DNA from 2 places in the Variovorax atrisoli genome. Region 1 is predicted to be linked to the other one. Evidence: predicted binding sites of a transcription regulator. Region 1 holds the regulator's gene; the other holds the start of a gene.
The links. Region 1 encodes HrcA, which represses chaperone genes, less so after heat shock. Its sites were predicted from a motif close to TTAGCACTCNNNNNNNNNGAGTGCTAA; they were not measured.

Region 2: a site for HrcA is predicted at 3,732-3,758, ahead of FHY06_RS08860 (co-chaperone GroES). Genes of this name have one in related genera too.

The regions. Positions count from the first base shown of each region.
Region 1 is NZ_JACIBG010000012.1:117,065-122,796, reverse strand. Features, by position in the region: gene rapZ (RNase adapter RapZ) at 1-246, opposite strand, end outside; gene recN (DNA repair protein RecN) at 243-1,925, opposite strand; gene FHY06_RS31850 (NAD kinase) at 2,092-3,006, opposite strand; gene hrcA (heat-inducible transcriptional repressor HrcA) at 3,038-4,045, shown strand; tRNA gene FHY06_RS31840 (tRNA-Ile) at 4,077-4,153, shown strand; tRNA gene FHY06_RS31835 (tRNA-Arg) at 4,235-4,311, shown strand; tRNA gene FHY06_RS31830 (tRNA-Arg) at 4,442-4,518, shown strand; gene greB (transcription elongation factor GreB) at 4,575-5,153, shown strand; gene FHY06_RS31820 (RelA/SpoT family protein) at 5,160-5,732, opposite strand, start outside.
Region 2 is NZ_JACIBG010000002.1:405,095-410,826, reverse strand. Features, by position in the region: gene xylB (xylulokinase) at 40-1,506, shown strand; gene groL (chaperonin GroEL) at 1,666-3,318, opposite strand; gene FHY06_RS08860 (co-chaperone GroES) at 3,350-3,640, opposite strand; gene FHY06_RS08855 (NAD(P)/FAD-dependent oxidoreductase) at 3,906-5,132, opposite strand; gene FHY06_RS08850 (non-heme iron oxygenase ferredoxin subunit) at 5,151-5,468, opposite strand; gene FHY06_RS08845 (aromatic-ring-hydroxylating dioxygenase subunit beta) at 5,477-5,732, opposite strand, start outside.

The sequences.
Region 1 (5,732 bases):
GATGCCGCCGTCGCGGCGCAGTGCCTCCAACTGCTGCGGAACGATGGGCAGCGAGACGCCGCTGCGCACGTCCATGGCAATGGCCACGCGCGTGGCCTGCTGCTCGTGCTGCAGCGCGATGAACGAGGTCAGCAGCTCGGGCGGCAGGTTGTCGACGCAGTAGTAGCCCGCGTCTTCCAGCGCATGCAGGGCCACCGACTTGCCGGAGCCCGACATGCCCGTGATGAGCACGAGGTCGAGATTCATTGCGCCGTCGCCGAGCTCTTGTGGCCGAGCATCTCGCGCGCGTGGGCGAGCGAGGTCTGCGAAACCTTTTCGCCGCCCAGCATGCGGGCGATCTCCCGGGCGCGGCTGTCGTCGTCGAGGCGCGACACGCCGCTTTCGGTGCGCGGGGCGTCGCTGCCGGTCGCTGCCGTCTGGCGCTTGGCCACCACCAGGTGGTGGTCGGCGCACGCTGCAACCTGCGGCAGGTGGGTCACGGCGAGCACCTGACGATCGCGGCCGAGCTGCTTCATCAGGCGGCCGACCGTCTCGGCGACCGCGCCGCCCACGCCGGAATCGACCTCGTCGAAGATCAGCGTCTGCGCCGCGCCGAGCTGGCTGGTGGTGACCGCGATGGCCAGCGCGATGCGCGAGAGTTCGCCGCCCGAAGCCACCTTGCCGATGGCCCGCGGCGTGCTGCCGGTATGGCCTGCCACGAGGAAGGCCACGTCTTCGAGGCCGGCGCGGCTCGGCTGCGCGAGCGGCTGCAGCTCGACCTCGAAGCGCCCGCCCTGCATGCCCAGGCCCTGCATGGCCTCTGTGACGGCCTGCGAGAGGCGGGGCGCCGCCTGCTTGCGGACCTTGCCCAGCGCCTTGGCTTCCTTCATGTAGGCCTGCTGGGCGGCCTGCTCCGCACGTTCCAGGCCTTCGAGATCGCTCTGTGCGTCGAGCGCCTGCAGCTCGGCCTGCCAGCCGGCCAGCAGCGCCGGCAGCTCGGCCGGCGGTCGCTTGTAGCGGCGCGCGAGCGACATCCACAGGCCCATGCGCTCGTCGAGTTCGGCGAGGCTCTGCGGGTCGGTGTCGGCATCGCGAAGGTAGCCGTGCAGCGTGTGCGCCGCGTCGGAGGCTTGCGCCACGCAGGAGGCGAGCACCTCGCCCAGCGAGCGGAACTCAGGCTCGATGTGCTCGCAGTTCTGCAGCAGCGTGGCCGCGCGCTGGAGCGCGGAGAGGGCGCCGTTGTCGTCGTCTTCCAGCGCTTGGCTGGCGCCCTGGGCCGCGTCGATCAGCGCCTGTGCATTGGAGATGCGCGAGTGGTTGGTCGAAAGTTCTTCCCACTCGTCGACGCCCGGCGCCAGCTTGGCCACTTCGGAAATCTGCCACTGCAGCCGTTCGCGTTCGCGCTGCAGCGAGTCTTGCGCGGAGCGGGCGTGCTCGAGCGCGGAAAGCGCCTGCCGCCACGCCTGCCATGCGGCATCGAGCGCGTCGGTGCGCACGCCCGCGTAGGCGTCGAGCAGGCCGCGCACCGCCTCGGGCCGCGTCAGGCTCTGCCAGGCGTGCTGGCCGTGGATGTCGAGCAGGCGGTCGCCGAGTTCGCGCAGCTGGGTCGCGGTGGCGGGGCTGCCGTTGATCCAGCCGCGGCTGCGGCCCTGCAGGTCGACGGTGCGGCGCAGCAGCAGCGCGTCGCCGGCCTCGAAGCCGCCTTCGTCGAGCCAGCTGTCCAGGGCCGGGTCGGCATCGAACTCGGCGCTGACGTCCAGGCGCTCGGCGCCTTCGCGCACCGCGCCGGCGTCGGCCCGGTTGCCCAGCGCCAGCTGCAGCGCGTCGATCAGGATGGATTTGCCCGCGCCCGTTTCACCGGTCAGCACCGTGAAACCGCCGGACAGGTCGAGTTCGAGTGATCGCACGATCACGAAGTCGCGCAGTGCGATGCGTCGCAATGCCATCTCAGTTGTTCCTCAAGTTTCCGGACACGGGGCGTTGTTGTGCGAAGTCGTGGCAGGCAGGCCGCGAAACACCGCGGAACCGGCTTTGCCGGGCCGCCGGTGTTGCCCCCTGCAAGGGGATTGGCGAAGCGACACGAAGTGCGCGCAGCCTGGGGGTGTGCTTCATTCAGGAGCCCCCTTCGTTCCAGTGAAGTTTCTTGCGCAGCGTGTCGAAATAGCTCCAGCCGCGCGGATGCAGGAAGCGCACGCGGAAGTCGGAGCGCCGTACCACCACGCGGTCGCCGATGGCGAGCGAGGCGAGCGACTGCATGTCGAAATTGGCGCTGGCGTCGCGTCCGCCGACCAGCTCGATGACGATCTCGTCCGCATCAGGCAGCAGCACGGGCCGGTTCGACAGCGTGTGCGGCGCGATCGGCACCAGGACCCAGCCCGGCACCGCGGGGTGCAGCAGCGGCCCGCCGGCAGAGAGCGCATAGGCGGTTGAGCCCGTGGGCGTGGCGATGATCAGTCCGTCGGCGCGCTGGTTGGCTACGAAGTGCCGGCCCACCGAGACGCGAAGCTCGACCATGCCCGAGGTGGCGCCGCGGTTGACGACCACGTCGTTCATGGCGAAGGCGTCGAACACCGAGGCGCCGTCGCGCATGACCCTGGCCTGCATCAGGCTGCGATGGTCTTCCTCGTATTCGCCGGCCAGCATGGGGATCAGCGTGGACTGGTAGTTGTCGAGCGGAATGTCGGTGATGAAGCCGAGCCGGCCGCGGTTGATGCCGATCAGCGGAATGCCGTAGCTCGCGAGCTGCCGGCCGATGCCCAGCATCGTGCCGTCGCCGCCGACCACCAGGCCGAGATCGCAGCGCTGTCCTATTTCCTCGACGCTAAGAGCCTGGTAGCGTGGGTTGGCGGGTGCGTCGGCAGCGGCGTCGTCTTCGCATGTCGGGCGCTCGACGTAGACTGCGCATCCTTGCGATTCGAGGAAGGCGCCGATGCCTTCCATGACGCCGTCGCGCGCATCCGCCTGCGACCTGGCGCCGGAAGCCTGGTATTTGCCGATCAGGGCGACGTGACGAAAGCGAGAGGTCATATCTCACAAATTACAACACTAAAATCTTGCAATGCTGGACGACCGTGCCAAGTTGCTGCTCAAGACGCTCGTTGAGCGCTACATAGCCGACGGGCAGCCCGTCGGGTCCCGGACTCTGTCGCGCTCCTCGGGGCTCGACCTGTCGCCCGCGACCATCCGCAACGTCATGTCCGACCTCGAGGCGCTGGGGTTGATCGCCAGCCCGCACACTTCGGCCGGCCGCATTCCCACGCATCGCGGCTATCGCCTTTTCGTCGACACCATGCTGACGGCCAAGCGCGAGCAGATGACCGCACCCAGCCTCCCGCCCGACCAGCCCCAGAAAGTGATCGCCAACGCGGCGCACCTGCTGTCGAACATGTCGCAGTTCGTGGGCGTGGTGATGGCGCCGCGGCGCGCGTCGGTGTTCAAGCAGATCGAGTTCCTGCGGCTGTCGGAGCGCAGGCTGCTGGTGATCATCGTCTCGCCCGACGGCGACGTGCAGAACCGAGTGATCTTCCCCGAGGCCGACTATTCGCAGTCGCAGCTGGTCGAGGCCTCGAACTACATCAACGCGAACTACGCCGGGCTGACCATCGAGCAGGTGCGCGACCGGCTGCAGTCCGAGATCGAGAAACTGCGCGGCGAAATCGCCACGCTGATGCAGGCCGCGGTGCAGGTCAGCTCGGAAGTGCTGACCGAGGCACAGGAGGACGACGTCGTCATCTCCGGCGAGCGCAACCTGCTGTCGGTGAGCGATTTCTCCAGCGACATGGGTCAGCTGCGCCGCGCCTTCGAGCTCTTCGAGCAGAAGGCGCAGCTGATGCGGCTGCTCGACGTGTCGAGCAAGGCGGATGGCGTGCGCATCTTCATCGGCGGCGAAAGCCAGGTGGTGCCATTCGAGGAACTCTCGATCGTCAGCGCGAACTACGAGGTCGACGGGGAAGTCGTGGGCACCCTCGGCGTGATCGGGCCGACGCGCATGCCCTACGAACGCATGATCCAGATCGTCGACATCACCTCACGCCTCGTGACCAACGCGCTGAGCCATCGCAAGTAGGCTCGTCGGCGCGCATAGAATCGTGCCGCGTGGGCCGTTAGCTCAGTTGGTTAGAGCAGCGGACTCATAATCCGTTGGTCGCTGGTTCAAGCCCAGCACGGCCTACCACCCTCCCTTGGCGATTCAATCCTTCGATGTGTTGCCGTGCTTTCGGGGGCAGCCAAAAATCAGGCTATAATCGAGAGCTTAGCGGCTGTAGCTCAGCTGGATAGAGTACTTGGCTACGAACCAAGGGGTCGTGGGTTCGATTCCTGCCAGCCGCACCATCTTGAAATGCCCGGGAGATTCGTCTCTCGGGCATTTTCTTTTTCGGGTCTCTATTTGTCTTTCGATTTATTCAATCTGCCCGAATAGTTCGAAAGATGGCTTCGAAAGCGGTCTATAATCGCAAGCTGTGCGGCTGTAGCTCAGCTGGATAGAGTACTTGGCTACGAACCAAGGGGTCGTGGGTTCGATTCCTGCCAGCCGCACCACTATAAAGAAAGCCCGCAACGCAAGTTGCGGGCTTTTTTCTTTTCGGAGGATCAGCGTGAACAAGGCATTCACCAAGGAAACGGATTCCGACGGAGACGACGACGGCGCAGATGGCGCCTCGCCACCGATTCCCGCGGGCGGCAAGAACTACATCACCCCCCAAGGCTACGCACGCCTGCGCGACGAACTGCTGCACCTGATGGACGAGGAGCGCCCGAAGATCGTCGAGACCGTCCACTGGGCCGCCAAGAACGGCGACCGATCGGAAAACGGCGACTACCTCTACGGCAAGAAGCGCCTGCGCGAGATCGATCGACGCATCCGCTTCCTCACCAAGCGCCTCGAGATCGCCGAGGTCACCGATCCATCGGTGCATCACGGCCGCGACCAGGTCTTCTTCGGTGCCACGGTCCTCTATGCCGACGAGGCAGGCGAGGAGCGCAGCGTCACCATCCTCGGCATCGACGAGGCGGAGAGCGCGAAGTCGCAGGTCAGCTGGATCTCTCCGATCGCGCGGGCGCTGCTGAAGGCGCGCGAGGGCGACGTCGTGAAGCTCGTCACCCCGGGCGGGGCGCATGAGGTCGAGATTCTGTCGGTGAGTTACCCGGCGCCAGGCTCGGCCGGCACTCCGTAGCCCCGCTCAGGGCGCCGGAACCGTCCTCGAGGCGGTCAGCACCGATGCCGTGCGCCGCGCCGCGCGCAGCACAGCATCCAGATGGGCACGGTCGCGCACCGCGATCACGAAGCGCAGGTCGGTCGAGTCCTGCGGGGTCTCGTCGGCCATCTCCACGTGCGTGATGTCGGCTTCGGCATCGGCCAGTGTGGCCGCGACGCGCGCCAGCACGCCCTTGTCGTTGCGCACGGTGATGACCACGCCAGTCTCGAAGGCGCGCGTCGGCTCGTCGGCCCATTCGACGGCGAAGAAGCGCTCGCTGTCCTTGTGGCGCAGCCGCTGGCCGACGCCGCATTCTTCCGTGTGGACCACCAGGCCTTCGCCGTGGCCGAGATAGCCGACGATCGGGTCGCCGGGAATCGGGCGGCAGCACAGCGCGAAGCGCACCGACGAGTTCTCGCTGCCGTCCAGCGTCACGGCGCCTTGCGACACCGTCTCGTGCGAAATGAAGCGCTCGCGGCTCAGAAGCAGCGCGTCGGGCCGCTCGCCGAGTTCGGTGAGCATCGCCACCAGCCGCTTCGCGACGATGCTCGCGATGCG
Region 2 (5,732 bases), on a different contig from region 1:
CGCGAAAGCACGGCAATCTGAACAAACAAGGGGTTCATCTTGTATCTGGGACTCGACCTCGGCACGTCCGAGCTCAAGGCGCTCTTGCTCGCCGACGACCACCGCATCGTGGGCGTGGCCCGTGCGCCGCTCACCGTCGAACGGCCGCAGCCGCTGTGGTCGGAGCAGGCGCCGCAGCAGTGGTGGCAGGCGCTCGAAGAAGTGATGCGTGCGCTGGGCAAGTCGCATCCCGAAGAACTCGCGGCGGTCCGCGCCATCGGCCTGTCGGGCCAGATGCACGGCGCCACGCTGATCGACGAAGCAGGCGAAGTGCTGCGCCCCGCGATCCTGTGGAACGACGGCCGCAGCGGCGCCCAGTGCGAGGCGCTCGCGCGTGCCGTGCCCAGGCTCGGCGAGATCGCTGGCAACCTCGCGATGCCCGGCTTCACCGCGCCCAAGCTGCTGTGGGTGCGCGAGCACGAGCCCGAGGTCTTCGGCCGCGTCGCGCGCGTGCTGCTGCCGAAGGACTGGCTGCGCTTCATGCTCAGCGGCGAGGCCGTCAGCGAGATGTCGGACGCCGCGGGTACGCTGTGGCTCGACGTGGGCGCGCGCGACTGGTCCGACGAGCTGCTCGCTGCCACCGGACTGACGCGTGCGCACATGCCGAAGCTGGTGGAGGGCAGCGAGGTATCGGCACAGCTCAAGCCCGAGCTGGCTGCGAGATGGGGCCTGCGCGACGGCGTGAAGATCGCCGGTGGTGCCGGCGACAACGCGGCGAGCGCGGTCGGCATGGGGCTGGTCGAGCCGGGGCAGGGCTTCGTCTCGCTCGGCACCTCGGGCGTGGTGTTCGTGTCGACCGACCGCTTCCTGCCGAACCCCGCGCAGGCGATGCATGCTTTCTGCCATGCGCTGCCGAAGCGCTGGCACCAGATGTCGGTGATGCTCTCGGCCGCCAGCGCGGTGAGCTGGGCCGCGAAGACCTTCAGGTTCGCCGACGAGGCGGCGCTGCTCGAAGCCGCAGCAAGCGTTCCGCCGGCGCAGCGCGAACGCTGCCCGCTGTTCCTGCCGTACCTCTCGGGCGAGCGTTCACCGCACAACAACCCCAACGCGCAGGGCGTGCTCTTCGGGTTCACGCATGCGCACGGGCCGGCGGAGATCGCCTATGCCGTGGTCGAGGGCGTGAGCTTCGGCCTGCGCGACGGCTTCGACACCCTGCGGCTGCCGGAAGACATGCCGATGCGCGAGATGGCGCTGGTCGGCGGCGGCGCCCGCAGCGTGTGGTGGGGGCAGTTGCTGGCCGACATCTTCGGCGTGACGCTAACGCTCTATGCAGGCAGCGAGACGGGCGGGGCGCTGGGCGCGGCGCGGCTGGCTTGGCTGGCGGATGGCGGCGACGTGGCCGAGGTGTGCACGCTGCCGCCGGTGAAACAGAAGTTGATGCCGTCGGCCGAAGGCGCTGGCGTCCACAAGGCAAGGCACGCGCGCTTCCAGGCCCTGTACAAGTCCCTGCGAGACCAGTTCCAGTAACCGGCACGATTGCCACGACCATGAAAAAAGCCCGTCGGAGACGGGCTTTTTTCATTTCGCGGGACACCGCGGATCCGGCTTGGCCGGTCCGCAGGTGTCGCCCCCGGTAGGGGGTAGGCGTAGCGGACACGAAGTGCCGCGCAGCCTGGGGGCGAGCAATTACATGCCCATGCCGCCCATGCCACCCATGCCGCCCATGTCGGGCATGCCGCCGGCCGCAGGAGCGTCGTCCTTCGGAGCGTCAGCCACCATGGCTTCGGTCGTCAGCAGCAGCGAGGACACCGAAGCGGCGTTCTGCAGTGCGGTGCGGGTGACCTTCGTCGGGTCCAGGATGCCCAGCTCGAGCATGTCGCCGTACGTGTCGTTGGCGGCATTGAAGCCGTAGTTGCCCTTGCCGGCCAGAACCGCGTTCACCACCACCGAGGCTTCGCCGCCGGCGTTGTTCACGATTTCGCGCAGGGGAGCTTCGATCGCCTTCAGCACCAGCTTGATGCCGGCGTCCTGGTCGGCGTTGTCGCCCTTGACCTTGTCGCCCACGGCTTGCTTGGCACGCAGCAGAGCCACGCCGCCGCCGGCAACCACGCCTTCTTCCACTGCAGCGCGGGTGGCGTGCAGGGCGTCTTCGACGCGAGCCTTCTTTTCCTTCATTTCGACTTCGGTGGCAGCGCCGACCTTGATCACGGCAACACCGCCGGCCAGCTTGGCCACGCGCTCTTGCAGCTTCTCACGGTCATAGTCGCTGGTGGCTTCCTCGATCTGCACGCGGATCTGCTTCACGCGGGCTTCGATGTCCGGAGCAGCGCCCGAGCCGTCGATGATGATCGTGTTTTCCTTGCCCACTTCGATGCGCTTGGCCTGGCCCAGGTCGGCCAGGGTCACCTTCTCGAGGGTCAGGCCCACTTCTTCGGCGATGACCTTGCCGCCCGTCAGGATGGCGATGTCTTCCAGCATGGCCTTGCGGCGGTCGCCGAAGCCAGGAGCCTTGACGGCCACGACCTTCAGGATGCCGCGGATGGTGTTCACCACCAGCGTAGCCAGGGCTTCGCCTTCGACTTCTTCAGCGATGATCAGCAGCGGACGGCCGGCCTTGGCAACTTGCTCCAGCGTGGGCAGCAGGTCGCGGATGTTGCTGATCTTCTTGTCGAACAGCAGGACGAACGGGTTGTCCAGGATCGCCGATTGCTTCTCGGGGTTGTTGATGAAGTAGGGCGACAGGTAGCCGCGGTCGAACTGCATGCCTTCGACGACGTCCAGTTCGCTGTCCAGCGACTTGCCGTCTTCCACGGTGATCACGCCTTCCTTGCCGACCTTGTCCATCGCGTCGGCGATGATCTTGCCGATGGTTTCGTCGCTGTTGGCCGAGATCGAGCCGACCTGGGCGATTTCCTTCGACGTGGTGGTGGGCTTCGAAGCCTTCTTCAGCTCTTCGACCAGGGCAGCCACTGCCTTGTCGATGCCGCGCTTCAGGTCCATCGGGTTGATGCCGGCGGCCACGTACTTGAAGCCTTCGCGAACGATGGCTTGAGCCAGCACGGTCGCGGTGGTGGTGCCGTCACCGGCGTTGTCGCTGGTCTTGGAGGCCACTTCCTTCACGAGCTGGGCGCCCATGTTCTGGAGCTTGTCCTTCAGTTCGATTTCCTTGGCGACCGACACGCCGTCCTTCGTGACGGTGGGGGCGCCGAACGAGCGCTCGAGCACCACGTTGCGGCCCTTGGGGCCCAGGGTCACCTTGACTGCGTTGGCGAGGATGTTCACACCCTCGACCATGCGTGCGCGGGCTTCGCCGCCGAAGACTACGTCTTTTGCTGCCATGTTCTATTACTCCGAATGGGGATCTGTTGAATTACTTCTCGACGACCGCGAACAGGTCGTCTTCCTTCATGACGAGCAGCTCGTCGCCGCCGACCTTGACGGTCTGGCCGCTGTACTTGCCGAACAGGACGCGGTCGCCGACCTTCACGGTCAGAGCGGCCAGTTCGCCCTTGTCGTTGCGCTTGCCCGGGCCCACGGCCAGGACTTCACCCTGATCGGGCTTCTCGGCGGCTGCGTCGGGGATCACGATGCCCGATGCGGTCTTGGTTTCGCTGTCAACACGCTTGACGATCACGCGATCGGCCAAAGGACGAAGTTTCATTGCATCTCCTGGATGTATGGATAAGAAACGGGTTTGTGGTCGGGTGCCGGACCGGGGACCGGCAGCCCATCGACTGGAAGCGAGGCCGTTGTTAGCACTCATCAGCAGCGAGTGCTAATCATAAGGGCAATCGATGACGTTTCAAGGAAGGGAAAATGGCGGAAGGCGGTTTGCCGCCGTCCGTAAGAACCAGGGACGCTACGACCCCTCCATTTTTACCAGGGTAAAAATGGAGGAATGGAGAAATCGCTCCCGTCCGTGCTGCTCAAAGCTTGGACAGCGGCACCTGCAGATCGGCCAGCTGGCCCGCATCCACGGGCGTCCCGCGCTCGATCAGCCGCCGGGCGAATCGCAGATCGCGCGCCGCGTTCGGGCCCAGCGCCGCGACGACCTTGCCGGCGTCCTGGAAGAACACGACGAAGCTGCCGCCCTGCATGTCGCCGCGCACCACGGCCAGATGCTCCGGTGCGGGCATGCCGAATATCTGGAGGTTGATGCCGTACTGGTCCGACCAGAACCACGGCAGCGGCTGGTGATTCACCGCGATGCCCAGCGCGGAGCGCGCGGCCGCGATGCCTTGCTCCTGCGCGTTCTGCCACGATTCCAGCCGCATCCGGCGCCCGGCGCGTTCGCAGTGCCAGACAGCGACATCCCCGGCGGCGAGGATGTCGGGGTCGGAGGTGAGGCATTGCGGGTCGACCACCACGCCGCCCTCGCACTGCAAGCCCGCCTCGCGCGCGAGCTCGTCGTTGGGGACGAGGCCGATGCCGGCCAGCACCGCGTCGCAGGCCAGCGTGCGCCCGTCGAGGAGCGTGGCGATCAGCCCGGCGCCGCCTTGCGTCTGCGCCAGGCGCTCGATGCCCATGCCCAGCTCGACGCGGACACCGTTCGAGGCATGAAGCCGCAGCAGGTAGGCGGAAATTTCCGGCGGCACTGTGCGCTCGCAAAGCCGCTGCATCGCTTCCACCACGGTGACGTCGAGCCCCTTCCTGCGGGCGGTCGCGGCCACTTCGAGCCCGATCCATCCTCCGCCGACGACCAGCAGCCGCCTGCCCGGCACGAGTGCGGCGCCCAGGGCCGCGGCGTCGTCCAGGTTGCGCAGCGTGAAGACGCCCGGCTGCTCGGCCCCGGGAATGCCCAGCCGCCGCGCGCGGCCGCCGGTGCACAGGATCAGCTTGTCGTATCCGACGACGTTGCCGCCGCGCAGGTGCAGCTGCTTCGCCGCCCGGTCGATGCGCGTCGCGCTCGCGAGCGGGCGCCAGTCCAGCTCCAGTGCGTCGAAGGCTTCGGGCTTCTGGAGCCGGGTCGTCTCCGGCAGGGCTTCTCCGGCGAGCACGGATTTCGACAGCGGCGGGCGCTCGTAGGGGCGATGCGCCTCGTCGCCGATCAGCACGATCCTGCCGCCGAAGCCTTCGCTGCGCAGTGTCTGCGCCGCCCATCCGCCGGCCTGGCCGGCGCCGACGATCGCGATCGTCTTCTCATCCGCGCTCATCGCTTGCTTCAGCAGGGGTCAATCCAGCGAGAGAAAGACCCGCCCGCCCTCGATCTTCACGGGATAGGAGCGGATCGCCTCCGTCACCGGCGCGCAGGTGGGCGCGCCGTTGCGCACGTCGAACTTGCCCTGGTGCAGCGGGCACTCGATCTCGTGGCCTTCGAGAAAGCCTTCGCACAGGCGGGCGTGGCCATGCGTGCAGAGGTTGTCGGTGGCGTAGACCTCGCCCTCGACGCTGTAGAGCGCGACGTCGCGGCCGGCCACGAGGACGCCGATCACGTCGTCCGCGGGCACGTCGCCGAGTGCGGCGGCATCGGTCCATTGCAGATCACTCATGGCAGTCCTCAGATCGGGTAGATGACGGAGTTCGGGATCATTTCGCTGTCGTAGATGACCTGGCGCGAGGCGAACTTCAGGCCCTCTTCGGTGCGCACCACCACGTCGATGTAGCGGCCCACGCTGAAGACGCTCGAGAGCTCCGAAAGCTTGGTGCGGAAGACCGCGTAGTTGGCCTCCGACTCGATGCGCCCCGGCTCGGCCTTCAGCACCACCGGCGCGCCCACCACGTGGCGCTGGTAGTACGGGTCGTGGAAGAGGGTC